Regions from separate parts of the Shewanella sp. ISS20 genome, predicted to be linked through region 2. Evidence: predicted binding sites of a transcription regulator. Region 2 holds the regulator's gene; the other holds the start of a gene.
The links. The regulator MetJ, encoded in region 2, represses methionine synthesis genes. The targets are predictions, from matches to a motif close to TAGACGTCTAGACGTCTA.

Region 1 (16,473 bases), 240 kb from region 2:
TCGCCATTAAGCTCAATAGTGGCCGCTGTTGGCACTATATAGCGGTAAAGGCAGCGCAGCAATGATGACTTACCCGCGCCATTGGGGCCAATAATGCCAAGCATTTGCCCTGTCTTTACAGAAAAAGCGATAGCATCGAGTAAGGCGCGATCGCCCACTTGCCAGTGTAAGCCGTTAACCTCAAGCGATGCCATGGCGCGCCCCGAGCAAATAAGCGGTGCGGCCAAGCTTGGCGTCAAGAGGGGCGCGAGCCATTGAAATTGCGCTGTGATTCACTGTGTCTCTCCGGCTAGGTGACCCGCCTAGCATGATAAGTGGTTGTCAAAGGCAGGTATTCTGACTTGAGCCTAAGCTCTTACAGTTGCGGGTACAGTTCGGGCTTATGAGCTAACGCTCCCCGATTCCCTTTATCGCCAAGTTGCAGCATGCTGCCTTGGCACCTTTGACTCGATTGTGTGGCAAGCTTAGTTCGAGTTTGTGTTTGTATTTTTAGCGAAAGCCCAAGCCAAGCCGCGGGCAATTCTAACGTAATTTTTGCGCTCAAGTTACTGTTAAGTGTTGAGTGTTGAGTGTTAAGCGCTATCACCCTTAGGTGCTAAACCTTGCACTGTTAAGCTGTAAACTCAGATACCACGCCCTTTTTAGCTTCAGCCAGCCGCGCTTGGCCAAATCAAGCGTAAATGCCACTGACCTTTATCTAAACAAGCCATGATTTCCACCTCAGCGCCATAGCCTAGCTGTAACTGACTATAAATACCGGCATGCTGCCCAAGCCCTAAGGCTTTAGCCATTAAGTAGCGCATCACGCCGCCATGAGTGACTAGCCACACACACGGCGTACTGTGATTATGGCGATTAGCAGGCGCGCGCGTAAGAACACTGGTCAACACTTGCTGCCACAGGCTATCAAGCCGCGCGGCAAAGGCTGCCATGGTTTCAGCATTTGGCGGCGCAAATGCCCAAGGGTCGGCATAAAAATCTTCAACGGCGCTTGGCGTGTGCTGATAAATATTGCTAATTAACTGCCCGTCCCAATCGCCATAATTAAGCTCACGTAATTGCTCAGTCACTTCAACCTTGGGCCCTGCGCCATTCGGCCAATGCTGCTGATAAAACGTCATCAGCCCTTGGCGGCAGCGCCCAAGATCTGAGCTCACAATCAAATGAGGTGCGCCCAAGCGCGCATAGCTATGAGTCAGGGCTTGCTGCAATTGTTGCAAGCCAAGCGCGCTCGGCGCGACATCGCTATGGCCACGAAAGATTGCGCCGCCATGACACTGCCCGTGTCGAAACAGCATAATGCGCACGTTGGTAAACTCAGTGCTATCCCCATCTGATTTTGTAGCATCAATGGTGGTGTTTGTAGCACTAGTAGTAGCTCTTGGCATTAGCCCCTCGCAGTTGCATAAAACAATCAATTAAAAACAGTGGTAGCCAAGTGCCATTGGCTACCAGTATTAGCGCCATCTCAGTTAGCTAATCTGACTAACTCATTCCAGTTAACTCACTCCGGAAAACTCACTTAAGCCAATTTAAGCCAACTTAAGCTAGCCAGTCTCCACCAATTAAGCTGAGCTTGGTACTGTGATGCCCCTACTTGCATTAGCCATCAAAAAACATGATTATAGACGTCTATACGTTTAAACATCCAAAACATTTTAGACCAGAGACACAAAACTAGGTGGGTAAGATTACCGAACAAGGCAATAACCACAACAAGATCACAACAAAAACTGGCATCTAAAGCGCGGCTACTCCATAGTGGATTGGCCGATAACTATAAGATAAATAACAGTTAGCACGATAATAACTAGCAGGAAGATGATCATGGAACGCGAATCTCAAGCTCAACAAGGTAATTCTGTACGCGCGGCATTAACCCAAGCATTGACCGAGCGCATTCTGGTGCTCGATGGCGCCATGGGCACTATGATCCAAGGCCATCAATTACAAGAAGCCGATTACCGCGGTGAGCGCTTTAAGGATTGGCATACCGATGTTAAAGGTAACAACGACCTCTTGGTATTATCTCAACCACAGATCATCAAACAAATTCATCGAGATTACCTGCTTGCTGGCGCCGATATTATTGAAACTAATACCTTTAACGCCACTACTATCGCTATGGCTGATTATGACATGCAGTCACTGTCGGCCGAGATTAACTTTGCAGGCGCGCGCTTAGCCCGTGAGGCCTGTGATGAAGTCACACTCGCAACCGGAGTTCGCCGCTATGTGGCGGGTGTGTTAGGCCCCACTAACCGTACTTGCTCCATTAGCCCTGATGTTAATGACCCTGGCTTTCGCAACGTCAGCTTTGATGAGTTAGTGACCGCTTACACTGAATCTACCAAAGCCCTCATCGAAGGCGGCAGCGATATTATCTTAGTTGAAACCATCTTTGATACCTTAAATGCGAAAGCCGCCTTATTTGCCATTGAAACTGTCTTTGATGAACTCTTTGGGGTGCATTCACCAAATCGCCCACCGGTAATGATATCTGGCACTATTACCGATGCCTCGGGTCGCACCTTAACCGGCCAAACCACAGAAGCCTTTTATAATTCACTGCGCCATATCAAGCCGCTATCCATTGGCCTTAACTGCGCCCTTGGCCCAAAAGAACTGCGCCCTTATGTGGAAGAATTAGCGCGCATTAGCGAATGCTTTGTATCGGCGCACCCGAATGCCGGCTTACCTAACGAATTTGGTGGCTATGATGAAACGCCCCACGACATGGCGCGGGTAATTAAAGAATGGGCGGCCGAAGGCTTACTGAATATTATTGGCGGCTGCTGCGGCAGTACCCCAGAGCATATCCGCGTTATTCGTGACGCTGTGCTTAAACACCCGCCAAGACTGATACCAAATATTCCGGTTGCATGCCGCCTAGCAGGTTTGGAACCACTGACTATCGCTGCCAAAACCTTGTTTGTAAACGTGGGGGAGCGCACTAACGTCACAGGTTCAGCTAAGTTTTTACGCCTGATTAAAGAAGGAAAATTTGAAGAAGCGCTCGATGTTGCCCGCGAGCAAGTAGAAAGCGGCGCGCAAATTATTGATATCAACATGGATGAAGGCATGCTCGATGGCGCTGAAATCATGCATAAGTTTTTAAATTTAATTGCCTCTGAGCCAGATATTAGCCGCGTGCCGATTATGATCGACTCCTCTAAATGGGAAGTGATAGAAGCTGGGCTTAAATGCGTTCAAGGCAAGAGCATAGTTAACTCTATATCCTTAAAAGAAGGCGAAGCTAAGTTTATTGAGCAAGCCACCTTAGTGAAGCGCTACGGCGCCGCGGCCATCATCATGGCGTTTGATGAACAAGGCCAAGCCGATACTAAGGCGCGCAAAATTGAAATTTGTACCCGCGCTTATCGGGTGTTAGTTGATAAGGTTGGTTTTCCGCCCGAAGACATTATTTTTGACCCCAATATTTTTGCCATCGCCACAGGTATAGATGAGCACGACAACTATGCCGTCGATTTTATTGATGCCATTAAAGAAATTAAGGCCACCCTGCCCCACGCCATGATTTCTGGCGGCGTATCGAATGTGTCGTTTTCGTTTCGCGGTAATAATCCGGTGCGCGAAGCCATACATGCCGTGTTTTTATATCACGCCATTAATGTCGGTATGGACATGGGCATAGTCAACGCTGGGCAGTTAGCGATTTATGATGATATTGACCCCGAATTAAAAGCGCGGGTTGAAAATGTAGTGCTTAATTTGCCATGTAAAGTGGCGGACTCCAGCAATACCGAGCAACTGTTAGAAATCGCCGAGCAGTACCGCGGCGATGGAGCCACTGTGAGTAAAAAAGAAGATCTTGAGTGGCGTACTTGGCCAGTCAAGCAACGCCTCGCCCACGCACTCGTTAAAGGTATTACCGAGTTTATCGACCAAGATACCGAAGAAGCGCGCCAACTTGCCACCCGTCCGCTCGATGTGATTGAAGGGCCATTAATGGATGGCATGAACATAGTCGGTGACCTCTTTGGCTCAGGCAAAATGTTCTTACCCCAAGTGGTTAAATCGGCGCGCGTCATGAAAAAGGCGGTGGCCTACTTAAACCCTTATATAGAACTAGAAAAAGCCGAAGGTCAGTCTAACGGCAGAATTTTAATGGTGACAGTCAAGGGCGATGTGCACGATATCGGCAAGAATATCGTCGGCGTAGTGCTCGCCTGTAACGGTTTTGAAGTGTTTGATTTAGGCGTTATGGTATCGGTTGATAAGATTCTAGAAGCAGTGAAAACCCACAAGATTGATATTATCGGCATGTCAGGCTTAATTACCCCAAGCCTTGATGAAATGGTGCATAACGTTAAAACCTTCCACCGCGAAGGCTTAACTATACCGGCGATTATTGGCGGCGCCACTTGCTCGAAAATTCATACCGCAGTAAAAATAGCCCCCCATTATCCCCATGGCGCCATTTACATTGCCGATGCGTCCCGCGCTGTGCCTATGGTCAGTAAACTGATTAGCAATGAGACGCGCCAAGCCACCATAGATCAAACCTATGCCGAATATGCGGATATGCGCGAAAAGCGCTTAGCTCAGGCTAAACGCAAAAATATCGTCTCCATTGAAGAGGCTCGCGCTAATAGCTGCCAGCATGATTGGGCCAATTACACCCCAGTTACGCCTAAGGTACTCGGCCGCCAAGTGTTTGATGATTATCCGCTCGCCGATTTAGTGGAGCGCATCGATTGGACACCGTTTTTCCGCGCGTGGGAATTGCACGGCCATTACCCCGAAATCCTTACCGATAAAGTAGTCGGCGAAGAAGCCCAAAAACTGTTTGCCGATGGCAAGGCCATGCTTAATACCATAATCCAAGAAAAATGGCTGACCGCCAAAGGCGTTATCGGTTTATTCCCAGCCAATACAGTCAATTTTGATGATATTGAACTTTATACCGATGACAGCCGCACTGAGCTTGAGTTAACGACTCATCACCTGCGGATGCAAATCGAGCGCGTCGGCAACCATAACTTCTGCCTTGCCGATTTTGTGGCACCAAAAGACAGCGGCATTGCTGATTACATGGGCGGTTTTGCAGTTACCACAGGTCACGGCATAGATGAGCATGTGGCGCGCTTTGAAGCCAATCACGATGACTACAATGCCATTATGCTTAAATGCTTAGCAGACCGTTTAGCCGAAGCCTTTGCTGAGCGGATGCACGAGCGTGTGCGCAAAGAGTTTTGGGGTTACGCCAGTGATGAAATGCTTGATAACGAAGCCTTAATTCGCGAAAAATATAAAGGCATACGCCCAGCCCCAGGGTATCCCGCTTGCCCTGATCACACCGAAAAAGGCTTATTGTGGGACTTACTTAAGCCCGATGAAACTATCAATCTTAACATTACAGAAAGCTATGCCATGTACCCCACAGCCGCGGTTTCTGGCTGGTACTTTGCCCACCCACAATCGCGCTACTTTGGCATCACCAATATTGGTCGCGATCAAGTGGCAGACTATGCCAAGCGCAAAGGCATGTCAGTGACAGACACCGAGAAGTGGTTAGCACCTGTGCTTGATTATGATCCAGAGTAATCAACGCCCAGTGTAAACAGGTTCGGAATTTTTCTGCTGATGGTGTGGTTATGAGTTTCGCTGTTGGTATGGTTTACACGGATGTGGAGGTTAGTTTCACTTGCCGTGTAAACCAAGTTTTGCTGGCAACTATGATGAGTGATACTCATTAACTTGTCATGGCTATTCGCCTGCGGCGGGCTACCGTGTTGTCGATTTCTCGACTCGCCGCGAGTACATCCTTGTAGGCTCAACTGCGGCATCCTTGCCGCAGATGGTCTCGAACTCGACAACACACTATCTATTCCAACCGTCCACTTTCTAATATTCTTTTTACCATCGTCTTAACTTAATATTGCTATATATAAATTAGTAGTCATTTAAATTAGCAAACTTAAATTGAGTGGTCGTCAATAGAAATTAAATGGTTAAGACGACAATTAGCATTTATCAGTCTAGATAATTTATTAGCTGGCTGATATAAAACAAGCCTACTAATGCAAAACAAGAGTAATAAAATGGACTTTATTGAACGCGTCAACATATTAGCAAAACGAATCCCGCAAATTCAGGATAAGTTGCAGACCGAAGAAGCAACAAAAAACGCCTTAATTATGCCATTTCTTGGCACAGTATTGGGATGGGATGTTTTTGACCCAACAGAGGTCATTCCAGAATTTACCGCTGATACGGTCGGTAAAAAGGCTGAAAAAGTTGATTATGCGCTGATGAAAGATAATGAAGTGCAAATATTAATCGAGTGCAAAAAGTATGGTGAAAAACTTTCCATAAAACATGCAGCACAGCTATTTAGATATTTTTCAGTCACAAATGCTCGATTAGCAATACTTACCAATGGCATTGAATATCAAGTATTTACAGATATGGACGCGCCAAACAAGATGGACGAGAAGCCATATTTAGAATTCAATATCCAAGATATAGACGAGCACATCATAGTTGAAATCAAAAAGTTATCGAAAACCGTTTTTGACATTGATTCAATTGTAAGCTCTGCGGGTGAATTGAAATATCTCAGCCAAATAAAGAAAATAATCTCTGAGCAATTCAAAGATCCCGAAGATGAGTTTGTGAGATTTTTTGCATCAAGAGCCTATGATGGAACGCTGACTGCAAAAGTAAAACAGCAGTTCTATGAAATTACGCAAAAAGCACTTAGACAATTCCTCAATGACAGCATTAATGAGCGTCTTAAGTCTGCATTAGGTAATGACAAAGCTGAGACTGAAACAACACCAATTATCGAGTCAAAAGTTACTGACGAAGATGAAAAGTCAAAAATAAATACAACTGCAGAAGAGATTGAAGGCTTTAACATCACAAAAGCAATTTTAAGGCAGAAAGTGGATGTTAGCCGAATTACCAGTAGAGACACCCAAAGCTATTTTGGCATCTTACTTGACGATAATAATAGAAAGCCATTATGTAGACTTCACTTCAATGCTAAACAAAAGTACATAGGGATTCTTGATTATGATAAAAATGAAACTCGCCATCCTATAGAAACTGTCGATGACATTTTCAATTTTACTGAGCAACTACTAAATACCGTTTCTTTATATGAATAACAAAAAGGCCCGGTAAGGGCCTTCTTCTTTTATGTAACATAAAAGCCACTAGACACACGATTTGCCAAGCATTGCCGTGATATTTAGCCCGAAGCGAACAACTTACTTTGGGCTAGTTTGATCAATTAAACATTTAATGATTAAAGATAAAACGACCTTAATTCTGCTAATGCTTGCTGCAAATATTCTGGCTGCAATTTCTCGTTAGGAACAGGGCGATTATGATTGTCTAGCAGCTGCATTTGCCCACCGGCACCGACTTCTAAAATACGATCGGGCGTCATAATGGCATAACTGCTGTAACTGGAAGCCATCACAAATGGTCGCTCCACCACTGGGCCAAGTAAATCCGCGCCTTGTGCAAAATCTGAGACCGGATTTTGCACCCCTAAAAAATGCTTAGCTAAGGTTGGTGCCACATCTAAATGAGTCGTTACAGTATCGGCAGGCCAAAACTTATCGGCACTGATATTAGGCGCGACCATAACAAAGGGAACATGCACTTGTACTGAGGTAAAGTTACTGTTGTGACCCCAAAAGTTTAAGCCATTGTCATTAATCTCTTGGCCATGATCGCCTGTGATAATCACTAAGGTATTCGCGAGATCGCCACTGCGCTCTAAGGTTGTTAGTACTTGCTGCACTAAACTGTCGACATAATGAACACTATTCTTGTAGCGATTAATCAGCGGCTTAGGGTCAGAGCTGTTGTTTAACGCTAAGAAATTCACGCCACTGGCCTGCGGTTCATACACTAAGGGGTAGTCATCTGGCATATCAAAGCCATGGGGCGCATCATAAAATAAGAAGGAAAAGCTTGGACGCTTAACATCGCGCGCGCCATACCATGCTTGCCAATCTTGGGTGATGTCTTGATCTAATTCCGCAGGGCGACTGCCATCGGACTCAAGGCGTAAGTCGTTAATTTTACTAAATACGGTTTGATTAAATTCAGGCGAGCGTAAATGGGCGGCAGCAAAAATACCGGTTTGATAACCCAATTGCTGCATTCTATCGACCAATAATGGTGACGTTTGATTGGCTAAAAAGCTGTGCCAATAGGTGCCATGCACGCCATAAAACAAGCCAAAAATACCAGTGCGGGTAGAGTTACCTGTGGCGTAATGCTGGTTGAAATTCTGCCCTTGCTTGGCAAATTGCCACATATGCGGCGTATTTTGCGCGTTAAAGGTATCAAAGCGCCATGAATCAACCACTATCATCATGATATTCATGGGCTGTTCTATGGGTTCAAGCAGTAATGGCGCTTTCGGGTAATTAAGATCGCCCTGACGCTTAATATTCAGCGCCTTTTGCGCAGCAATTTCATCTGCATTAACTAGTCCATACTTAGCCAGTAAGCCATTGGCAGTTAACGGATAAAACAGAGGAAAATACCGTTTTAACACAGTCACAGGTTGATAACCGTGGGCAGCGGCCCAAATGTGAATGCCATTACTAGCCAGCAAACACACAACACCTATTGCGGCTAAGATGCGAAAACGAATTTTTTGCGGTTTGGCCAATCCTATAAGCAGCAAGACTTGAGCCACAAAAATAGCGGCTATGGTGGCGGCAGTCGCCAGATACATAACGACTGGAAAACTAACCACTTGCCCAGAGAGCACTAATTCTAAGACCACGGCATTAATATGAAAGCGATACTGAGCAAATACAAAGGTATCTATGATCAAGGCCGTCAGGGGTAAGGTCGCTAACAATGCCTGACTCAATAAGCGCGCCCGAGCGGGCAGTAATAATAACGGCAGGCCCACTAAGCTTAAGCCTGCAGTTAACACCATGAAATGGCTGATGTTGGAACTCACCAAGAACACTTGCGCCAATAACTCTGCTGGCCACTGGGGTAAATAAGCCAAATAATGACACGCTATGACCATAGCTATTAGCGCATTCACCATCACAAAGCGCCCATAGTTACTTAATTTATCTTGCACCGCACATCCTCCAAGCCAAAATCAATATCTGCAATCTTATTAAAATCGCGCGATTATGGATTGAAATGACTGACAGGTACATTAATTTTAGGATAATAATCAATAGTTAATTCAGGATGAGCTAGTGTTGCTATGGTGCCGTTAGCCGCAAAACTAACCGCCCAATCAAACGAAGAACACGCGATCAACAAGCGTTACAGCAGCCTAAGCGCTGATATGCGCCTGTGCTTAAGCTGTGATAACATCTGGCGCAGTCAAAACCCATTCACTATTGATAACGAGTCCGCGATGAATCCCATTATTGCTATGTTAAAAGAACACCAAGTCAGTGATAGCCAAATTCAGTCATTATTTCAAACCTTGACCGAAAACCCATTAATGGCCATGGGTGTGATCAGTCAGTTAGGCATAGCGCCTGAAAAACTGCAGCAATTAATGGCTATGGTCATGCAAAATCCAGGCTTGATTAAGCAAGCCGTGGAAGAGCTAGGATTAGATTTTGCCAAGGTTGAAGCCGCAAAAGCTCAACTGCAAAAGTAAGCTCAACGGAAAACCTGCCCGCCTAGCTAAGCCGCGCCCCATAAAATAAGCCACTCAATTGAGTGGCTTATTGTTAATGACCAAGGCCATATTTAGCGCGCTATTTGCCTGCTATTTTCCAAGCTCAGTGGGAAATGCTGGCGCTTGCTGGTGCACGACTGGCTTAGCGGTTTTTAGCTGCAAGGTTACTTCGGCTAAGGCGCTATCAAGCTGTGGGTCGCGGCCTTGATTGACTGCGACAGGGTCTAACTCCACCTCGATATCTGGCGCTACCCCTTCGTTTTCAATACGCCATTCATGATCTGGGGTAAAGAAGCGGAAGTTAGGCACAGTGACAGTGCCACCATCGACAAATGGACGGTTAGCATAAATGCCAATCAAGCCGCCCCAAGTGGTTTTACCTATCAAGGTGCCAAGCTTTAAGCGTTTAAAGGCGTATGGCAAAAAGTCACCGCCAGAGCCCGCATCCTGGTCAATCAGCATCACTTTCGGGCCGTACATGGCGCCCGATGGCGTAGAGAACATCATCTCATCAGAGCGATATTTCCAGCCAGATAAATACTGGCGACTCAAGACATCGGTAATATAGTTGGCCGCTTGGCCGCCGCCATTACTGCGCTCATCTAAAATCATGCCCTGCTTGTCGACTTGGGCAAAATACATGCGGTTAAAGCTGCTGTAACCCGCGGTCGTGGTGTTAGGTAAATACACATAACCTATCTGGCCTTTGGAGGCTTCATCCACATACTGGCGGTTGGTTTCTACCCAATGCACATGGCGCAATTCGCTCTCGCTTGCTATGGGTTCAACCACCACCACTTTGCTGTTAGCAAAGCTGCCATCATGACTCACGGTAAGGCGCACTTGCTTATCGGCCTTATTGACAAAATAAGAGTAAAAACTCACGTCTGTATTTAGGTTTTTGCCATCCACCGCCAAAATATAATCGCCGACGTTAACATCTAAGCCAGGCACGGCCAGCGGCGCTTTTAAATGCGGATTCCAGCGCTCACCGTTATAAATCTTAGTGAGTTGATAAAAGCCTTTGTTAATAGCGACATCCGCGCCTAATAGCCCAACCTTAACGCTCGGCTCTTGATGAATATCGCCGCCCACTATGTAGTTATGGCCTACCTGCATTTCAGAAATCATGTCGCGCATTAAGCTGTTTAAGTCTTCGCGGCGCGCCACATGCTTCACTAGCGGTTGATATTTATGGTAAACCGCTTGCCAATCTAGGCCATGCATATTGGCATCGTAAAAATAATCCCGCTCGTTCCGCCAGGCTTCATCAAAGATTTGCTGCCATTCATCTTGTGGATCGATAAGCGCTTTAACATCGGTAGTGACTAACACTTCAGGTTTAATGGTTTCACCAACGGCAGCCGTCGACAGTGTCTTATCCTTACTGACTAACAATAACTGTTTGCCATCACCCGACACGCTTACGCTGCTAACATCCGGCGCTAAGCTTTCAACCTTGCGCTCGGTCAGATTAAAACGCTTAAGCTCTGAGCTCGCTAAACCTTGGCCATCAACTTCAATACTGGCGCCAGCCTGCACGCCTTCAATAAAGTAGAGATGATTATCATCGGCGCTGACTAAATCCCAATAATTACGCTGGGCAACAGGGAGCGCGACTATGCGCTGCGCTAAGTTGTCAGTATCGATAACCACAGGCGCTGCCGCTTCTGGAGTTTTAGGGCTAACACTTGACTCAGCAGTTTTGCCTGCAACCGCTGGGGTTGCAGGGGTTGCTGGTTTTTCAGTGGCATTAATTTCAGCTTCATCGCTAAGCTTAGGCAGTAAGGGCGACTTGCCATCTTGTTGCAACACTAAGGCGTATAAACCATAGCGCCTTGGTTGCTCTTGGCTGGATAAATCTAAGTCAAAGGCTGACGGCCCTTGGTTAGTGGATGAGGCAAAATACAAGTACTGACCATCACGGCTAAACACAGGTTCGCTGTTATCACTCATGCCATCTGTGACTTTAAAATGCTTGGCCGACTTAATGTTATATAAATATAAGTCACTTAAATAATTAGGATTAAGCTTGGTATAGGCTAACCACTGGCTATCGGGCGAGCTAGCAACACCAGAGGCTTTAATGCCAAAACTCTTAGCCACTAACTGGCTTTTACCTGAATTGATATTCAGTAGCCATAATCCCGCTTCAGCATCGCCATAGACAATATGATCGCCATCATTAAGCCATTCAAACAAGAAGGCATCACCGAGATCGCCGCCAAGATTAACGGTTTTGAGCACCTTGCCAAATTGGTCACTCAATACCAGCTGATAACTGCGGCTCTTATCTGTGATGTAAGCGAGCTTATCGCCCTTAGGTGACCACAAGCCGTCGCGCTCATTGGCGGCGGCATTATTAGTTAAGTTATAAGTGCTGCCATCTTTGACTGGCACGCTATACACATCGCCGCGCGCGCTCACTAACACTCGCTTGCCAGTGGTAGACAGTTGGCTGCTCGTTAACGATTTCATCGCATCTTTCCACTGCGGCCGGCGCTGGGGTAAATCTGCTTGAATATCTATGCCTATGGCTTTACTTAGGCCAGTGACAGTATCAAAGATGAACAGGGCACCGCCCTTTTCAAACACAATTTCAGTGCCATAGGCATCGGCGTTGGCAATGTCCCAATCGGTAAATTCTGTGACTTGGCTGACTTTACCCGCGCTATAGCGGTAGAGGTTTTTATGGTTATTACGATCAGAAATAAAATAAACATCATCGCCCACCCACATAGGAGAGCAGTCACTAAAGTTGCCGTGAGGGATTTCGGTATAACTGTGTAGCGCTAGGTCATAAATCCAAATGGGCGGCGTAGTGCCGCCCCTATGATTACGCCAACCGTTTTTGCCGCCATGGGCTAAACGTTCAGGATTGTAAGCTAATTTTTTACCGTCGCGGGATAACTCACCATCAAATACCGCCGCTTGCATCACTTTGGCTGGCATGCCGCCATGAATGCTTACGGTAAATAATTGGCCAGTGCGGTTATGGGCGATATCGCGGTGCGAGGTAAAGAGCACTTGCTTGCCATCGGGCGACCAGCCTTTCACTTCATCAATGCCGGGGTGCCATGTTAAGCGCTGCGGTTGCCCACCAGCCGTTGGCACTATATAGACGTCTTGATTACCATCATAGCCACCGGTAAAGGCAATCCACTGACCATCGGGAGATAAATGCGGGTTAGTTTCGCTGGCAGGATGTGACGTGACGCGTTTGACTTGCAATCCTTGCTTATCGGCCACATAAATATCACCCCCATACACAAAGGCTAAGTTGCCTTTAGCCAAACTTGGCTCTTGCAATAAAAAGGTCTCAGCATGGGCGCTCGCCGCCAAACAGGCCGCCGCAACCGCACTGATAATAAAGCGCTTGTTCTTCATCATGATCCCCTAACTTCTTATCACTTAGGGCCAGTAGCCGCTAAGCTGGTATTGCAACTAATGAGTCGTTATTGATCTATGTTGGCTTTGGCTCATTAGTGGTGCTTATTCTTCAGCCCACACTTTGAATTGATAACGACAAATCGTCAAGCCAACAACTTGTTAGCAACAAGATAAATACAGTGAATTCATCATTTTCGTGATAACCGAGCTAATTAACAGACTGATGACGATTCATTGCTGCCATTAAGTGACTAGGGCTCGATAAATACACCTTAAAAAAAGACCTCGCAAGCGAGGTCTTATTTAGTTAACAATCACTAATTAACAGCTACTTACGCCGCAGCGGCAGCCGCAAGCTTGTATTTTCTATCCACTAACACTACGGCTATCAAGCAGACAATAGCGACAGCAATACCTATGGGTCGGCTTAGCTCTTGGGCTAATCCAAGACCTATGCCTGCGGTCATAATGTAAGAGAAGGTAACGCTGGTACCAATCACAGCCGGTAAGCTCACCACCCAATGGAAGGCATTGCGGTCTAATAAATACTTAGTGGCCAACCACAAGACGCTGGTTGATAACAGCATGTTAGAGAACGCGAAGTAACGCCAAATTAAGGTGAAATCGATTTTAGTCATAAAGTAAGCAATGACTAAAATAGGCACTGACAACAATAAACGGTTGCGCAGATTTTGAGGAATATTAAAGGCGTCTACCATGGTTAAACGCAGCGATCTAAAGGCGGTATCACCCGAAGTAATAGGGAATACAGCCACGGCAATAATCGCCATTACGCCGCCCATTACGCCTAAATAACTCGTAGCAATCTGATTAACCACTAGACCTGGGCCACCTTGGTCAAGCACTTGCTTTAATTCAACATAACCACCTGGGAAAGCAGCAATACCCGCCAGTGCCCATACGCAAGCCACTACGCCTTCAGACATCATGGCGCCAAAATACACAGGGCGCACATATTTTTCATTGGTTAAGCAGCGCGCCATAATTGGGGCTTGAGTTGAATGGAAACCACTGATGGCGCCACAGGTAATAGTCACAAATAACAAGGGCCATACAGGTAAGCCGTCTGGGTTAGGTTGCAATAACTCTTCGTTGTAATGACTGTGATCGAAATAGGCAAGAAAATCGGCCGGCATAGGTAAGTGCGGTGCATTAAATAATAACGCCACAGCTAAGGACACTGTCATCACTATCATTAATAAACCAAAGGCTGGATATAACTTAGTAATGATTTTATCAATCGGCAGTAAGGTGGCTAAAAAGTAGTAAATTAAAATCACTAATACCCAAAAAGTGTTGCCGCTTAAAAAGGTACCTTCAAAATAACTTAAGTTACTTAACAGCCCCGCTGGGCTCATGATAAATACCACGCCCACAAAAAACAGCAGCATGGCAGTAAACACTAACATTAAGCCTTTAAAGAATACGTTAAAGTAGTGACCGGCAATTTCAGGCAAGCTTTTACCATCTTCCTTAATACTTAATACCCCAGAGAAGTAATCATGCACTGCGCCGCCAAGAATATTACCTATCACAATCCACACTAAGGCAATCGGGCCGTATAACGCGCCTAAAATAGGACCAAAGATTGGACCCACGCCAGCGACGTTCAAAAATTGAATAAGGAAGGCTTTTATCGGACTCACTTCCACATAATCGACCCCATCATTAAAGCGTTGCTGCGGGGTTTTGGCATGTTCATCCATCCCCGCTTGGCGCTCCACAAAGGGGCTATAAAATTTATACGCTAGAACTAGCAAGGCAAGGCAACCAAAGAAAATCAGCATGATTATTATCCAGTGTTATTGGCGATGTATTATTTGTTCATTTTTTTTGGATATTCACTATCGCCAGCCTTTAACTTGTCGGGGCAAGGTTGGCAAAGGTAGTCAGAAACTAGACATTAACTATTCAGGTAAGCACCACAGAGCCATTATAAAAAGTTGGCCTAGTGTTAACGACTTGCTGCATTTGGTCAATAGCTTAGCCATTAGACTAAAGTCTATATTAGCAATAACAGCTAAGATATTGATGTAAAAGGCTTATGTAGCATGTGCTTATACGCTATTCATCAACCAAGCTTGCATTAAATGACAGCGTCGATAGCCGCGATTAAATACTACCAATTGCATTAATAACGCTTATTTATCTCGCCCAAATACTGATAAATACCGCCACTCAATTAGCCAGCGTTCATATCACAACACTAATCGCTATTAATTAACATCTTCCGCTAATGCTCGGCATTTTTCCGATAGTTTGCGGCAGAAATTCGCTAGTTTTGATGGGGGTAATCTATAAAGATGAATTCCAGCCAAAGGAATGTAAGTACATGAATGCTAGTATTTAGATGGCGTTCTGCTGCATAAGAATAAATACAATAAGGACGAGCTAATGTTTACCAATTATTGGACGTTAGATGCATTTATTATTGCCAGTTTACTGCTTTGTATTTTTGTCATAGTGATTTTTTCTTACCATGAATATCACGGCAGCGGAGAATTGGCGCCCTATGTGGCCAAGGAACTAGCATGAATTTCTTACTCAATTGGCTGCTATTACTGATCACAGTCGCCATCATGTTAGGCTTATCGGTTTATAGCAATCGCGTCATGCACTCAGGCAAAGGTGAAAGTGGATTCTTATTAGCCTCTAACTGTTTAGGGCCATTTATCGGCGCCGCCACCATAGTCGCTACCGCCTTTTCTGGCTGGGGATTTATGGGCTCACCTGGGGTGGCCTATAAATACGGCATGATAGAACTCTTAGGTAATTTCTTTTTCGCGCCAGCCATAGTGCTGGCGGTCTTATTATGTGCGCGCTTCTTACATCAAAAAGCGCAATCTATGGGCACCCTCACCATAGCTGAATATATTGCCAATAGTCACGATGGCCCAAGCCATATAAAACGCATTACCCAAGCGTTTGCCGCCATTATTATTATTTTATTACTACTGGTATTTCTGGTCGGGCAAATTAAAGCCTTAGGCTTATTAGGCAGCCAATGGTTAGGTATTAGCCCCACCACCGCCTCGATTATTATGGTCAGTATTATTATTTTATATACGGCCACAGGCGGATTAGCGGCGGTGGCATTTACTGATACCTTTATGGTCATGGGCATGTGTATTTCGGCGGTTATTATTGTCGCCACAGTATTTAGTGATATTGCCCCGCTAGACTTATTTAATCAGCTTCACGCCATCGACAGTGATTTACTCGCCCCCGATCATTCTGGCCCCTATGGTTCAAGCCGCTGGCATGTACTTATGGTGCTGCCCTATGCCTTTATTTATAGTGCGACCCTGCCTTATATGTCGTCGCGCTTTATGGCTTTTGCCAATACCACTAAGGTGCATCACGTCGCCGCTTATATTACCCCGATGGCATTATTATTAAGTTTAGTGCCG
Region 2 (16,473 bases):
ACTCGCTAACACTGAGATCGCTATGCACCACTTGAATCGAGATTGGTGCGCCCTTGTCATCAAAATAAACTCGGCCAAAGCCACTTTTATTGACTAAACGTCGCTGCTTACTGTGGTTCGGCCTTAGGCTTCGAATCACCATGCGTTTACGCCGCGTGAGCCAATTAAGCGGCGAGGCGTAACCAAATAGCCAGCGATTAAACTTATCAAACCAAGGTAGCAATTTTTCTGGGAATTGATTTTTAAAACCACTGGCGGTGATTTGATGTATGTGCGGGCCGTGTTGGCGAAAGCGAATATGGATATCGTAGGCAAAAGAGTAGTGAACATCGCCAGATAAAATCACAAACTCTTCAGGCGTGCGTCTATGGCGAAAAATACTCAGTAGCGTATTGGCAGTGCCAGGATGCGCCATCCAGTTTTCAGCGTCCACTAATAAGGAGCCGCCAATGGCTGTGACTGTTTTTTGGATAACCTCAATTAGTTTCACACCAAACATGGGGGCGGGTGACACTAAGATCACTTGCCTTTGATCTAAAATACTCATCTGCAACTGACTTAAGGCTTCCCAGTCCATTAAGCCTGAGGGCTTAGCTAAGTTAGACTCTCTATGCCAGCGCTGGGTGCGGGTATCAAGTACCACGACTTTTGGCTGAGTGTTGAGCTCATAACCCCAAGCGTTATAGGCTAATAACTGATGGATGATGTTATCTTGCTCAGCCCCAAGCATGGGCGGCAGCGCCTCATAATCGACATTATTTAGCCAAGTGCTCACGCATTTAAGCTCGCGACTAAAGCGCTCTGGGCAATTACCTAAGCATTGAAATAGGCTGTAGCCAATCAAGGCATTGCCAATAATTCGCCTTGAAAAATCATGACCATAGGCCGCTTGCTCCCACTTAGCCGTGAGATTCCAATCATCGGTAATGTCATGATCATCAAAAATCATATACACGGGGACATGGGCTAATAAGCGCCTGACCTGAGTAAGGCCCGCCTTAAATACTAACAGTTGCTGCCATTGCTGTTGCCAGCGGCTTTGATTGGCTGGTGATAAATCGGGTAATTGATGCGGGATATCAAGGAGTTTCCAAAGCTCTGGCGACCATGTCAGCAGATATAAGGCGATGACTTCCGCAAGGCTTACCAGATGATTTTCGGCCATGGACGAGGTGAAAATGGGATGATTGCGATACCAGCGGCTAACACTTGTGATCCCAGCATAATTGGTCGTAGGTAAGAGATTTTTATGGCGGCCATAAAGCGCGCTAGCATCATAACTAAAGGCTTGGCTGTTTGCGATCGCAGCGCTAGTAAAGCTTTCTTGTGGCAAGCCCAGCATCTCAATGACTTTGGCGATCGCAACTAACATGGGACCTGCAATATCATCGACATACACTTGATCGCCGCTCATGATCAAGATATCAGGGCGCTGTGATGGCAAAGCTTGCGCGCCTTGCGCCAAGGTTTCATCGGCGGCCACTAAGGCATCACTACTGTGATGATGAGGCTGACGGCAAGATCCATGGATCACTTGCTCTAAGCGTGGCCGTAAATACAGGGACGGTGAGCTGCTGCGATCGTAAGTCAGATTGTCTATGCCAGCAAAAAGATCGCCATGCAAGCTATCACGCAACTGATATTCAATAGCGCGATCCAAAGCTAGTAGCTGATCGCTGCGCCAATGGAGCAAATATTGCCAAGCGTGCCTGCCTAAGCGCGTGGCCTCAATGTGGCTGCTATCTAGTAAATAGGGCGCATTATCAAGGCTCAAAGTTAATTGCGCTAACGGCTTAGAAGTGACTAGCCATAAACTTATATGGCTGCGATCGCTATGCCTAAGCATGGGACCTGCGAGCACTAATGGCAGCGGCGAAGAGGACAAAGGCTTATCCAGCTTATTATCTGAAGATAGGCTTAGGGTAAACAACGGCGCTGCGTTTGCAAAGTGCTAAGACTGATTATAAAGATTAACTCATTAAAAAAATTTTCCAATAAATTCGCCTTGCTGTTCAATTATTTGATTAATATCTTAGCGGTTTTTTAGCTAAAACTGCCGCTAAAAATAGCTGGATATTACTCTGCCTAAGATTTACTGAGCTAGAGTAAATACAAGGCAGATCTTGATATTTTCAGCATGATTCTTGATGTGCTACAAGCTAATAAATCAGGGAGATAATGATGAAAACTAACCAAGGATGGCTGCTATTTACCACGGCATGTCTTAGTGGCATAAGCGCTAGCGCTTTTGCTGGGCAAGCCAATATAGATGCAAGAGCACTAGCTATGGGCGGCGTTGGCGTGGCTAGTAGTCAGCAGGCGGCATCTGTGTTTTATAATCCTGCCTTACTCGCCAAACCTAGCAGTCGCAAAAATGATATCGATCTTTTACTGCCGTCAGTCATGGCAACTTTTTCTGATCGCGATGATCTGCAAAGCGGCTTTGATCAAGTGCAACAAAGTTATGATGGCCTTAATCAAGCCATAGATAATGCCGATGAGGCGCAGATTGATGCCTATCGGCAGCAATTAATTACCAATCTCGAGCAATTAGCCGGTGACAGTGGCTATGTTAATGCGGCTATTGGCGCCGCAGTGGCTATGCCGTCATGGCGCATTCCTGCCGCTGTATTTTATCAAACCTATGTGGAAGGCATGGCGATCGCCGATGTCACTCAAAGGGATCTTGATGTGTTAGCCGCGCTTGATCCCAGTAATCCGCCCGATACGCGCTCATTAACTTCAAGTGGCACAGCAGTGGCTGGGGCTGTGTCTGAGCTTGGGGTGGCGCTCAGTTATCCCTTATCTATCGTCAATATGCCTGTGACTGTGGGGATAAGCCCCAAAATTCAGCGCTTAGATAGTTTTAACTATGTGGCGAGCGCTAATAATTTTGATAATGATGATATTAGCGATGATAAATACCGCAGTAATGCCACCCATTTTAATTTGGATGTGGGCATGACCATAATGCCTCTGCACAATCTCACTTTAGGACTGAGCGCGCGGGATCTTATTAGCCACAGCTTAGACAGTTTAGCTATTGATGGTCAGAGTTTTAGCTTTAATGTTGAGCCAAAATATACCTTAGGTGTGGCTTGGGATTGGCAGCGATTGATGCTGAGCTCAGACATTGATTTAAATAAAGATAAGCCATTTGAGGCTATGACTGCGAGCCAATATTGGCGCATGGGCGGCGAGCTTAAAGCGACTGACTGGTTATCCTTGCGCTTAGGTTATCGCTATGACATAGAAGCTACCCATGATGATATTTACACCATAGGTTCAGGAGTCAGCATTGGTGATGTTTTTTCGATAGATTTAGCCGGTATGATTGGCTCTGGCGATAGTCTGGGCGCTGCGCTGCAAACCCGTTACCAGTTTTGAGTGATTAACTGTTTGAAACATTAACAAGGGGCCTAGGCCCCTTGTTATTGCCATGAGACCTGGATTACTCCATGTCTTCCCATGCGATTCCCATCTCATCCATAATACGCTTGGCATCTGCCGGAATGCTGTCAGGCTTGTCTTTTGACAGGTCTTCATCATTCGGTAATGGCTGGCCAGTGTAGGCATGCAGAAATGCTTCACACAGTAACTCACTGTTAGTTGCGTGACGCAGGTTGCTAACTTGTCTGCGAGTACGCTCATCAGTCAAGACTTTCAGCACCTTCAAAGGAATAGACACAGTGATCTTTTTCACTTGTTCATTCTTTTTGCCATGTTCAGCATAAGGGCTGATGTAGTCGCCATTCCATTCGGTCATTGATTCACCTGTGATATCAAGAATTCGGGGCAGATTTTAACCCCTTACAATCTCTAGTCAAATTATTGCGGTGTTTTCGGGATCAATGCAAATAGATTTCTTGATGTTTGGATGTCTATCCCGCTAAACGGCTATTGACCTTGATTATTTAATAAGCTAGCTTAGACGTCTAGACATCTATTATGGCATTAAGCGGAGTTGATTATGGCCAACAGATATACAGCAACTGCAGCCGTGCGCCAAGGCATTGAAAGTGATACTCAGCATGGGGCGGTAGTGCCACCATTATACCTGTCGACCAATTACAGTTTTAGTGATCATTTAAGTCCACGCGCCTTTGATTACAGCCGCTCTGGTAATCCTACCCGCTGTTTGTTGGCCGAAGCACTCGCTGAACTTGAGCATGGCGTCGGCGCAGTAGTAACTGCCACTGGCATGGCTGCCATCACCCTAGTCACAAGTTTACTGACTCCTGAGCAGCTGCTGATTATTCCCCATGATTGTTATGGCGGCAGTTATCGCTTGTTTACTCATTTGGCTGCCAAAGGGCATTTTCAACTTAAAGTCATAGATCAAACCGATGCCGCAGCAATTGATGCCGCCTTAACATTACAGCCTGCTATGGTTTGGCTTGAAACCCCATCCAATCCTTTGCTGCGCATTGTCGATATTGCTGCTATTGCCCACAAGCTTAAAGAGACTGACAGCTTATTAGTGGTCGATAACACTTTTCTGTCGCCAGTCTTGCAGCAACCCTTGTTACTTGGCGCTGATATAGTTGTGCATTCCACCACTAAATACATTAATGGTCATAGCGATGTCGTTGGCGGCGCCGTGATTGCAAAAGATGCTGCTATCGCTGATAAGCTTAACTGGTGGTCCAATACGCTAGGCTTAACCGGCGGCGCGTTTGATAGCTATTTAACCTTAAGAGGGCTGCGTACCTTAAGTGTGCGTATGCGCCAACATCAAGAAAACTGCCAAGCTGTGGTGGCCTTATTGCAGCAAAGTACGGCGGTGAGCCAGATTCATTTTCCAGGACTTAGCTCTCATCCCGCCCACAGCATTGCCGTGCGCCAGCAACAAGGCTTTGGCGCTATGGTGAGTTTTGAGCTTAAAGGCGGCCAAGCGCAATTGACCCGTTTTCTCAGTGAGCTTAAGTTTTTCTCGCTGGCCGAAAGTTTAGGTGGGGTGGAAAGTTTAGTGGCCATTCCTGCCACTATGACCCACAGAGCTATGGATCCAGAGGCGCGGCGTTTAGCGGGTATTAGTGATAATTTGATCCGTTTATCAATAGGCATTGAAGATCCACGGGATCTAGTGGCTGATTTGTCCCACGCATTAGCCGTGGCCAGTGGTTTAGAGGAGTAAGGTATGGTGCGTCGTCATTTGCATAAATTTGGTGGTTCAAGCTTGGCGGATGCCGATTGTTATCGCCGGGTGGCTCATATACTGCTAACCCATGGTCAGAGTAACGATCTGGTGGTGGTGTCTGCTGCGGGCAAGACCACCAACAAGCTATATCATTTATTAGCTTTGCGTCAGCAAGGCGCTATTTGGCAAGAAGCCTTAGCGGAATTAATTCAGTATCAACAGCATATGGTGGAGCAGTTACTCACCAATGATAGCGCCCGTGATTTGCGTGAGCGCCTTGGCGCCGATAAAGCTGAGATAGTGACTTTATTGCAGCTCGATGCCATGACCCATTATCAAACCAGTTATCTAGTGAGCTTTGGTGAGCGCTGGTCGGCGCGGCTCATGGCGGCGTTACTGCGCGGCTCAGGGGTTGAAGCTTGTCACGTGTATGCGCCGAGTATTTTAGTCGCTGATGAAGGCATAGTGCCTAAGATCCGTATGGATCAATCGCGGAAACTAGTGCAGCGTTTATTGGATGAATCTGGCGATCAACGTTTAGTGATCACAGGTTTTATATGCAGTAACCCTCAAGGCGAAACCTTGTTATTGGGTCGTAATGGATCGGATTTTAGCGCTACTTTGATCGCCGCGTTAGCGGGCATCAATCGAGTGACTATTTGGACTGACGTCGAAGGCGTGTTTAATGCCGATCCTAATAAGATCAGCGATGCGCAGCTGCTCGATTCCATGACCTTAGCTGAAGCCGATCGCTTGGCGCGACTAGGATCGCCCGTATTGCATGAACGTACTTTGCAGCCTTTGTTTGATACCGAGGTGAGTTTAGCTGTGCGCTCAAGCTATGCATCCCACACTAAATTTACGTTGATTTCTCCTGTGACTCATAGCGCCAGCGCGCCAGTGGTTACTAGCCTGCAACGCGTAAGCTTACTACGCTGCCAAGTAGCAGGCGATGGCAAGGAGTTATTAGCGGCGCTTACTCAGCAAGGCGTGCCCTTGTTAGCCCATTGGCTGCATACCAATGAGCAAGAGGCTTGTGAGCTTAGCTTGGCCTGCACCTTAGATAATGGCCAGCAAACCTTGCTCTTATTGCAGCAGCTGAGCGATGCCTTTGGCCTTAGCGCCATTAGTCGCTGTGATGACTACGGCTTAGTTGCCTTAGTTAGCGCGGATGCCAATGTCTATCGCCGCGGTTTCGCGCGCTTACTTAATCGCCGCGCCTTTGCTTTATACCAAGATGAATTGAGCTTAGTAACCTTAGTGCCAGCCGCGCAGGTGACAACTCTAACTCAAAAGGTGCATAGACGCTGCGCTGGACCACGTAAGCGTATTGGTGTGATTTTACTTGGCGCTGGCAATATAGGTTCGGCTTGGTTGCAGTTATTTGCTAAGGCGCGGGCAAATTTAAGCAATGAATTACAAATCAGCCTTGAGCTATTAGGGGTAGTGAGTTCTACCAAGGCCTATATAGATGCGAAAGGCATAGATGCTAGCGTTGGCATTGAGCGTTTAGTCGAGCAAGGGCAAGAGTGGCAATTTACTGATTTATTTGAGCAATTAACCGCTTTGCCTTGTGATGAGCTGATTGCCTTAGATATTAGCGCCAGCGCCAGTTTAACTTTGCACTATCCGGCATTTTTGGCCCATGGCATTCATATGGTGAGTGCCAATAAACTCGCAGGCTCCAGTCCATTACCCTTTTATCGCCAGTTAAAGCAGCAGCTTAATGTCAGGCGCTTATTTTGGCGCTATAACGCCAGCTGCGGCGCCGGTTTACCCGTGCAACATTCGTTAAATGATTTACATAATTCAGGCGATAAAGTCGAAGCCATAGGTGGGATCTTTTCTGGCACCTTATGTTGGTTGTTTGAGAAATTTGATGGCAGCCAAGATTTTTCACAGTTAGTGCTTGAGGCTAAAGAGTTAGGGATCACTGAGCCTGATCCCCGCGATGATCTTTCTGGGCGGGATATGCAGCGCAAATTATTGATCTTAGCCCGCGAGATAGGCTTGCCCCTTGAGCTTGACGATATTGAGTTAACCTCATTAGTGCCAGATCATTTGCAGCATGTGTCATTAACTGAATTTATTGATCAGTTAAGCGATCTTAATGGCCCCATGGCCACAGCCCTTGCTCATGCGGCGGCGCAAGGGCAAGTGATCCGTTATGTGGCAAGTCTTGATCTACAGGGCGGCAAGTGTCGCGCTAAGGTGGGATTAGAGTCAGTTGCAAGAATGCACCCTTACGCCAACTTAACCCCTGGGGATAATGTGTTTGTGATCCGATCGGCTTGCTATCACAGTAATCCTTTGATCATTCGTGGCCCAGGTGCTGGCCGTGAAGTAACGGCCTCTGCGGTGCAATCGGATCTGGCGCAAATTTGCCACGATCTATTACACGAATAAGACAATAATAAGTTGTGAGTGGCCTTTGATCTTTAGCAACTAAGTTAACTTACTACTTCGCCATTAATAAAAGCCAATGCCCGTTAGGTATTGGCTTTTTTGTTTCTAGATAGCGACAGTGAGTTGTATATTTGGCTGCACCTTTAGATCATACCTAAGCTATAAGTAATTGAAGGGATTCGTTGAAAATACCAAAGAGTGCTTAAAAATCATCAATAATTACTAAATGCCAGTTAATGACGGAAGGATCGCGGCGATGAATAAGGCATGGATCTTAGTGGCAGATATAGGCGGCACTAATGGCCGGTTTGCATTAGTAGCGGCTGACGTTAATAGCAATTTATATGAACCTATGTTGGTGGCTAGTGGAGGGCATTTAGAGAATAAGCCCATGTGCCAACAAGCCCTGACTTTAGCCAGTAAAGGCGCGCGTAGCGTATTGGCATTAGTGCAGCAATATTTGGCATTGATACCTACAGATTTTAAGATAATTGGCGCGAGCCTTGCCTTAGCAGGCCCTGTGATTAATCAGCAAGTGCATCTTATTAACTTAGGTTGGAGCACTTGTGCTACTCAATTAAGCGCGGTGCTTAATATGCATGTGCTGCTGCTTAATGATTTTGTAGCTTACGCCAACAGTGTCCCCGCCTTAGATCCCAAACAGTTATTAACTCTTAGAGCAGGAGAAGCTGTCACTAGCGCCCCGATTTTAGTGCTCGGCCCAGGCACAGGTTTTGGCGCTGCGGTTTTGCATCCTATGAAGCAGCACTTTGTCCCCGTTGGCTGTGAAGCGGGCCATATTTGCCTTGCTGCCACCAATGCTGAGCAAGATGCCTTACTGCTACATGCCCGCCGCCAAGTCAGTGTGGTTAATGTGGAATATTTTTTATCAGGCCCAGGTTTAGTGCGCTTATGTCAAGCAATGGCAGAGCTTATGCTTAGAGAGGCTCAATCTGGAGAGACACCAATCAACGCAATTCCTACAAGCTTACTCGATTCCCCTGCGGCCATTACCGAAGCCGCTTTGGCGGGGAACTCAGTACTCGCAATTCGCACTCTTAGATGTTTTTGTTATTGGCTCGGGCAAGTGGTGAGTGATTTAGTGCTGGCTCATGGCGCCTTAGGTGGCGTGGTACTTTGCGGCGGCATTTTGCCAAAAATAGTGCCCTTGATTAAGCAAGATGAGTTTATAAATGGGGTTATGGCAAAAGATGATGTGCGCCATTATTTGCAGCCTGTTCCCATTCAGTTAGCGCTCAATAGCGATACCGCCCTTATCGGCGCCGCCTTATGGTGGCAGCAACATCAGCTTGAATAAGGCAAATTGCCAATCACAACTTGGCACAGCAAAGCACGTCACAGCGTAGCCTTACTCATGGGGTAAGGTTACAAAACTTAACTGTATGTTGCCATTTAATGGCTTTATTGTGGGTGAATGAAAAATTTACGCTTGACTTAGCTCAAATGCGCTCTAGTATATGGGCGTATAGACGTCTAAACGTCCATCAGCTTAAGGGAATATATTATGGCTTTTCATCATGCGCACTACGCTCAATCTTTGAATCAGAATCTGGCTGAGCTTAAAGACGATATTAATGTTTCATTTGAATTTTTCCCGCCTGCGACCCAAGAGATGGAGCAATTGCTGTGGCAATCGATTGGACGCCTAGCGCCACTTAAGCCTAAGTTTGTGTCTGTGACTTATGGCGCAAATTCTGGGGTGCGGGATCGCACTCACTCTGTGATTGAACGCATTCAGCGTGAAACAGATTTAATCGCAGCGCCCCATCTCACCTTAGTGGATGCCAGTGATGTTGAATTGCGCCAATTAGCGCAAAACTACTGGCAGCAGGGCATTAAGCATATAGTGGCGCTGCGTGGTGATTTACCCGCAGGTAGCCCCAAGCCCACACGCTTTGCCAATGATTTAGTGAGCTTATTAAAGTCTGTGGCGGATTTTGATATTTCAGTTGCGGCTTACCCAGAAGTTCATCCCGATGCTAGTAGCGCCCAGGCGGATTTAATTCACCTTAAACGCAAGATTGATGCGGGCGCCAATCGCGCTATCACCCAGTTTTTCTTCAATGTGGAATCGTATTTGCGCTTTCGCGATCGCTGCACGGCAGCTGGCATAGATGTGGAAATTATTCCAGGGATCTTACCTGTCACTAACTTTACTCAGCTGAAGCGCTTTGCTGGCATGACTAACGTAGCCTTGCCAACTTGGCTGCATAAGCAGTTTGATGGTTTAGAGGATGATGCTCACACTCGGCAATTAGTGGGCGCCAATGTGGCGATTGATATGGTAAAAGTCTTGTGCCAAGAAGGGGTTAAAGATTTTCATTTTTATACCCTTAATCGCGCTGAGCTTAGTTATGCCATTTGCCACACCTTAGGCGTTAGGCCGCAGGCTCATGCCTTGGCCTAATTGAGACAAGTCTAGTGAGGGCTACCTATGGTCATAGTTGCTAAGGGTTAGTTAGGTAAATCATAATTCATCACTAGTTAATTGTAAAAAACTCAATATTTACAATTAGATAGTTTATATTTTTGGACGCGTGCCCATATTGCTCCTGTCAGGCCTGAGTTTATTCTGGTGTTGGAATCTCGCCTTAGCTAAACTCTATCTTCACATACAATTTACATCAGGCAGCACCATGAATGATATGAATCAGTTAATTGCTGGGGCGTCCAAAGCCAGTAAAAAGTGGGGCATAATTACCCTTATTTTTGGTCTTATTGCCTTGGCATTACCTATGGTGATGGGCTTAGCGGTCACTTTATTATTTGGTGTGGTACTGCTTATCGTTGGCTTCGTGCAAAGTTTGGCCGCTTGGCCTGGTGAAGGCCGCGGTTTTAGTGCCCGCTTAGTGTTTGCCATCATTACAGGTATTGCCGGTTTAGTGGTGCTATTTATGCCAAGCCTAGGGCTTGCCACCTTAACCTTATTCTTAGGCATTTATTTTGTGCTAGATGGCATGGCAAGCCTAACCAGCGCCCTGCAAATGCGCCCACGTCATGGCTGGGGATATATAGCCATGGGCGGCGTATCTTCATTAATCATGGCCGGCATTATCATGTGGCAATGGCCAGTATCGACTGAATTTGTGATTGGTATCTTGATTGGGGTTAAGCTGATTATTTTAGGGCTAGTGTTGATTTCAGTAAGCCGCAGTGCCGAGCGTTTAGCCACGCGCCAAGCGCAAGCTGCTGAAAAAACCATTAATCCTGATATTGATCGTTAACTGCTAGTCATGATCCTAGTCACGACTTTTACTATGATGGCGGCCATGGGCATAAGCCTAAGACTTGCGCTTATCATCATTTTTCAACACCCTAACCAGCGCCCGCTGTTTAGGGGGACTTTCCGTCATACCACTAAATTATTAAGCCTTCGAAGTCTGTAGGCCAGCGCTGCTGGCCGTTTCCCCGTTACCCTAAAACATTGTACCGAGTCGTCTACACTTGGTGTGTATAATCCCTGTTGAATCGTCATAGTTAACCAACTATTTGTGCTAAGGAGCACTGCTTTGTCTCATCCTGATAATAAACTCGGCATATTTTCGTTAACTGCCTTGGTCGTGGGATCCATTATTGGTGCTGGGGTGTTTGCCTTACCGCAAAATATGGCCGCAGTCGCGAGCCCTCTGGCTGTGATGATAGGTTGGATCATTTCCGGTGGCGGCATGATTTTTCTGGCCTTAACTTTTCAGCAGTTATGTATCCATAAACCCGAAATTTCTACTGGGGTTTTTGGTTACGCTAAATCTGGGTTTGGTGAGTTAATCGGTTTCTTTTCTTCGTGGGGATATTGGATTAGCGCTGTTGTTGCCAATGTGTCATTTTTAGTAATTATTTTCAGTACCTTAGGCTTGTTCTTTGATACGCCGCAGCACGTTATTTTTGGTAATGGCACCACGGCGGTATCTATTGCCTGCGCGTCGGTTTTTGTCTGGGGCATGTATTTCTTATTGCTGCGGGGAGTGCAAACCGCTGCCTTGATTAACCTCTTAACCACAGTGGCTAAGCTTATCCCCATTTTTATCTTTATTGTGGCTGTGGTCACGGCATTTAAGTGGGAGACTTTTACCCTTAATTTTTCCCATGTGGCCGGTAATCCCAGTGAGTCGTTAATATCGCAAGTGAAAGAAACCATGCTGATTACCGTGTGGGTCTTTATCGGTATTGAAGGCGCAGTGATTTTATCCACGCGGGCGCGGGTGCGCAAAGACGTTGGCCGCGCCACCGTGATGGGGTTATTGTTGACCTTAGTGATTTATGTGCTGGTGAGCTTAATGTCTATGGGGGTTATTTCCACCAAGGAACTGGCGCAAATGCCTAATCCTTCGGCGGCTAAAGTACTTGAATCTATTATGGGGCCCGCAGGCTTATACATAGTGGGTATTGGATTGATTATATCTGTGTGCGGCGCCTATTTAAGCTGGACCATGTTAGCCATTGAAACGCCTTATACAGCGTCCAAAGATAAGATGTTTCCCGCTATTTTTAGTAAGACCAATAAGGTTGGCACTCCGATATTTACCTTATTAATTACAAGCTTAGTCATTCAAGGTATTTTGCTGGCGGTTAACTTACTGGGCGGTGGTTACAATACCTTGTTAAACATCTCATCTGAGATGATCTTGGTGCCTTATTTATTAGTGGCAGCTTATGCCGTTAAGCAAGGGCGACAAGATAAAATTTATAGCATGGCCATCTTTGGCGCTGTGGCTATGCTCTATGGTTTTTGGTTGCTGTATGCTTCTGGGCTACATCACTTATTGCTGGCAACTCTGTTGTATTTCCCCGGGTTAATATTCTTTAGCATAGCTAAGCGTCAGCAAAGACAAGTGTGGTTTGTTGGTGGTAATCGTATGATTGTATTAATTTTAGCGTTACTTGCGTATTTCGCTGCTTGGGTATTATTTAAGTTATAAACTGAGATCGCACCGAACTTAATGTACAAATTTAGCGTATAAACTGACTGTATATGCGGTATAAATAAGTATCAATTTAAGGACAGTGATTTAAGTAATGGTGGCAGTAAATACAGCAAGCACAGTGAATATAGAACTCAGTGACATTAGCGCCGTTATTTTCGATCTTGATGGCACCTTGGCTCATTCAAATCCGGATTTTAGCGGCTTGCGGCGTGAGTTGGGAATTGCTAGTGGCACGGATATCTTGGCGCATCTATCAAGCTTAAGGGCTACTGAGTTAGCGGCGGCAACGGCGCTAGTGCACAGATACGAGTTACAAAGCTCAATGGCGGCTACTTGGATTGATGGCGCGGCAGAGCTGATTGCCTATTGGCAGCAGCAAGGTATACCTCTGGCGATTTTAACCCGTAATATCGCGCCAGCGGCTGAGCTGACCTTAAGCCGTTTAGGCCTGAATTTACCATTATTAACTCGCGATGATGTTAAAGCTAAGCCTGATCCTGAAGGGGTGCAGGTTTTTTGTGAGCAGTGGCAACTGCCAGCTGAACAAGTCCTGTTTATTGGTGATTATCTCTTTGATATCCAAACGGCGCGTAACGCAGGTTGCGTGGCGGCCTTGTATTGCCCCGAAGGTGTGCCTGATTATGCGCATCAAGCCGATTGGGTCTTTCGTTGTTATCACGAGTTACTCTCTGAGCTTAAGGAGCGCTCTTAATAAACTCATTAATAGCTAACATAAGTGACTCAAGTGACTCAGCTAACTCAAGCAGCTCAAGTGATACATAGCTTGAGTCTCGTAAACATTAGTCTCGTAAACATTTAGGCGCAGTAAATCGCAGCCAACAAAAAAGCCCCAGAAGGGGCTTTTTTATTAGTTAGCCAAAGGCTAGCTTAATTAGTCACGTGGACGGCGTGGACGACGCTCACGTTGACCTTCAGCGCTACGAGCGCCTTCTGGACGAGCACCCTCAGGACGCGCGCCTTCTGGGCGACGACGACGAGCTGGGCGGCTGTCAGCAGGGATAACTTCATCACCTACTTCACGAATGTTTAATGGCTTACCACATACGCGTACTTTTTTCAGGTGCAGCATCACATCTTTTGGCATGCCTTGTGGCAAGTCAACAGTGGTCATTTGATCCAGTAACTGGATGTGGCCAATGAAGCGGCTTTCGATGTTAGCTTCGTTAGCGATAGCGCCAACGATGTTACCTACACCAACACCATGGTCACGACCCACATCTATGATGTAACGACACATCTTCAGATCTGGATTGTCTTTCAACGGATCAGCAGCACCTAAACGCTCTGGGCTTGGACGTGGACGACGCTCACGACCACCATCTCGGCTTTCGCGACTACCATCACGGCCGCCTTGACCATCACGACGCTCATCACGAGTGTCACGCTGACGTTCTTGCATCACAGGCAACTGCAGTGGACGCTCTTGCTGTACTTGGAACAACAGAGCAGTAGCCAGTGCATCGCTATCGACTTCCAGTTGTTGACACAACTGAGCCACAGCATCACGCATAAAGTCTAATGACTCATTGTTGATCACGTTAGACAGTTGCTCACCTAAACGAGACAGGCGACGCTCAGCCACAGTTTCTGGGCTAGGAACTTTCATTGGTGAAATACGGCTGTTAGTGGCGCGCTCGATAGTGCGCAGCATGCGCATTTCACGGCTAGTCACAAACAAGATTGCCATACCAGTACGACCAGCACGGCCAGTACGGCCAATACGGTGTACATAAGCTTCTGTATCGTAAGGAATATCGTAGTTAACTACGTGACCAATACGCTCAACGTCCAGACCACGGGCAGCAACGTCGGTCGCGATCAGAATGTCTAACTTGCCATTCTTCAGCTGTTCAACAGCGCGTTCACGAGCTTGCTGGTTCATATCACCGTGCAGCGGAGAAGCTGCATAACCACGGGCTTCTAACTTTTCAGCCAGTTCCATACATGAGTTACGGGTACGAACGAAGATGATGATACCTTCAGTGTTTTCCACTTCCAGTACGCGTACCAGAGCTTCCAGTTTGTTGTGTTGTGACACTTGAACAAAACGCTGTTCGATTGACTCAACAGTGGTGTGGCTCGCAGCAATACTGATATGAGCAGGATTGTTTAAGTGCTTACCAGCAACACGCTTGATTTGCTCAGGCATAGTGGCAGAGAACAGAGCTAACTGTCTGGTCTTTGGCGTGTGCTCAAGGATCCATTCGATATCATCGATGAAGCCCATTTTCAGCATTTCATCAGCTTCATCTAACACTAAGGCGTGCAGTGAATCTAATTTCAGAGTGCCACGGCGCATGTGATCCATCACACGACCTGGAGTACCAACGATAACTTGTGGGCCACGCTTCAGAGCGTTAAGCTGCTGTTGCATGCTCTGACCGCCATAAATAGGCAGTACATGGAAGTTTTTCATATATTTGGCATAGCTGCTGAATGCTTCAGCAACCTGCACCGCTAATTCACGAGTAGGCGCTAACACTAAAATTTGTGGAGCGCTCAGATTAGCGTCGATGGCGCTCAGTAATGGCAGAGCGAAAGCGCCTGTCTTACCTGTACCTGTTTGTGCTTGACCAATAATGTCTTGGCCTTGCATCAAAGGAACAATACTTGCGTCTTGAATTGGAGTTGGTTTTTCATAACCTAACTCGTCAAGCGCGCGCAGAACTGGCTCGGAAAGACCGAGTTCACGAAATGTTTTTTCACTGGATGACATGGGTTGTAGCCTTGTGGATGCGCGATTGCGCTTAGATAACTTCACAGACAGAAAATCAACCCCGTGTCGATTTCCCGCGCCGAAAACGAAATAGTATAGCAGCGGTTTTGCGATTTGACTATGCCTTATGCAATATAACTGCCAAAAGTGCCAACCTTAGCGTTTAAGTGGATAATAGTTAGGCACTTTTGGATTGAAGTCCTTATTTCTGCAGCATAGGTCGCAAGAATCGAGCCGTATGTGACTCTGGATGGGCGGCGACTTGTTCCGGGGTGCCAGCCACTAAAATGGTACCACCACCGGCGCCGCCTTCAGGTCCCATATCGATAATCCAGTCAGCGGTTTTAATCACATCGAGGTTATGCTCAATCACTACTATGGTATTACCTTGTGATTTTAGACGATGCAATACATCGAGCAACAACTGAATATCAGCAAAGTGTAACCCTGTGGTCGGCTCATCTAAAATGTATAAGGTTTTACCGGTATCGCGCTTAGATAGCTCTTTAGCCAGTTTTACCCGCTGCGCTTCACCGCCCGATAACGTCGTGGCACTTTGACCTAAGCGAATATACGACAAGCCCACATCCATTAAGGTTTGCAACTTACGGGCTATGGCAGGCACAGCATCAAAGAATACGCGGGCTTCTTCGACGGTCATTTGCAGCACTTCGTGAATATTCTTGTTCTTGTAACGCACTTCTAAGGTTTCGCGGTTATAACGCTTACCCTTACAGGTGTCGCAAGGCACGTATACGTCGGGTAAAAAGTGCATTTCAACCTTAATCAAACCATCGCCTTGGCACGCTTCGCAGCGCCCGCCCTTAACGTTAAACGAGAAACGCCCTGGTTGATAACCGCGGCTGCGGGATTCTTGGGTGCCAGAAAACAGCTCACGAATAGGAGTGAAAATGCCGGTATAAGTGGCGGGGTTGGAGCGCGGCGTGCGGCCAATGGGGCTTTGATCGATATCGACAACTTTATCGCACAGTTCCATGCCAACAATTTTGTCATAGGGCGCGGGCTCATCGACGGTAGCGCCATTGAGCATGCGATGGGCAATCTTAAAGAAGGTATCGTTAATCAGGGTGGATTTACCTGAGCCAGAGACACCCGTCACGCAGGTTAGTAAACCAATCGGAATAGTTAAATCAACACTCTTGAGGTTATTGCCAGTGGCGCCATAAAGCTCAATCACTTGCTTAGGATCCATGGGCGTGCGCGCGACACTGACTTCAATTTGCTTG

Region 1: a site for MetJ is predicted at 1,626-1,643, ahead of metH (methionine synthase). Genes of this name have one in related genera too.

Annotation. Positions count from the first base shown of each region.
Region 1 covers NZ_JAWRZK010000001.1:2,177,634-2,194,106, forward strand. Annotated here, with positions in the region: gene AC1HDP_RS10100 (ABC transporter ATP-binding protein) at 1-194, opposite strand, end outside; cobalamin riboswitch at 310-459, opposite strand; gene AC1HDP_RS10105 (histidine phosphatase family protein) at 648-1,388, opposite strand; gene metH (methionine synthase) at 1,828-5,568, shown strand; gene AC1HDP_RS10115 (type I restriction endonuclease) at 6,066-7,136, shown strand; gene AC1HDP_RS10120 (DUF3413 domain-containing protein) at 7,277-9,091, opposite strand; gene AC1HDP_RS10125 (DUF2999 family protein) at 9,380-9,631, shown strand; gene AC1HDP_RS10130 (S41 family peptidase) at 9,743-13,042, opposite strand; gene AC1HDP_RS10135 (carbon starvation CstA family protein) at 13,375-14,850, opposite strand; gene AC1HDP_RS10140 (hypothetical protein) at 15,458-15,598, shown strand; gene AC1HDP_RS10145 (sodium:solute symporter family protein) at 15,595-16,473, shown strand, end outside.
Region 2 covers NZ_JAWRZK010000001.1:2,419,216-2,435,688, reverse strand. Annotated here, with positions in the region: gene AC1HDP_RS11095 (alkaline phosphatase family protein) at 1-1,846, opposite strand, end outside; gene AC1HDP_RS11090 (conjugal transfer protein TraF) at 2,179-3,387, shown strand; gene metJ (met regulon transcriptional regulator MetJ) at 3,452-3,766, opposite strand; gene metB (cystathionine gamma-synthase) at 3,971-5,137, shown strand; gene AC1HDP_RS11075 (bifunctional aspartate kinase/homoserine dehydrogenase II) at 5,141-7,546, shown strand; gene AC1HDP_RS11070 (glucokinase) at 7,803-8,864, shown strand; gene metF (methylenetetrahydrofolate reductase) at 9,072-9,974, shown strand; gene AC1HDP_RS11060 (HdeD family acid-resistance protein) at 10,204-10,791, shown strand; gene AC1HDP_RS11055 (basic amino acid/polyamine antiporter) at 11,077-12,483, shown strand; gene AC1HDP_RS11050 (HAD family hydrolase) at 12,581-13,201, shown strand; gene AC1HDP_RS11045 (DEAD/DEAH box helicase) at 13,382-15,226, opposite strand; gene uvrA (excinuclease ABC subunit UvrA) at 15,429-16,473, opposite strand, start outside.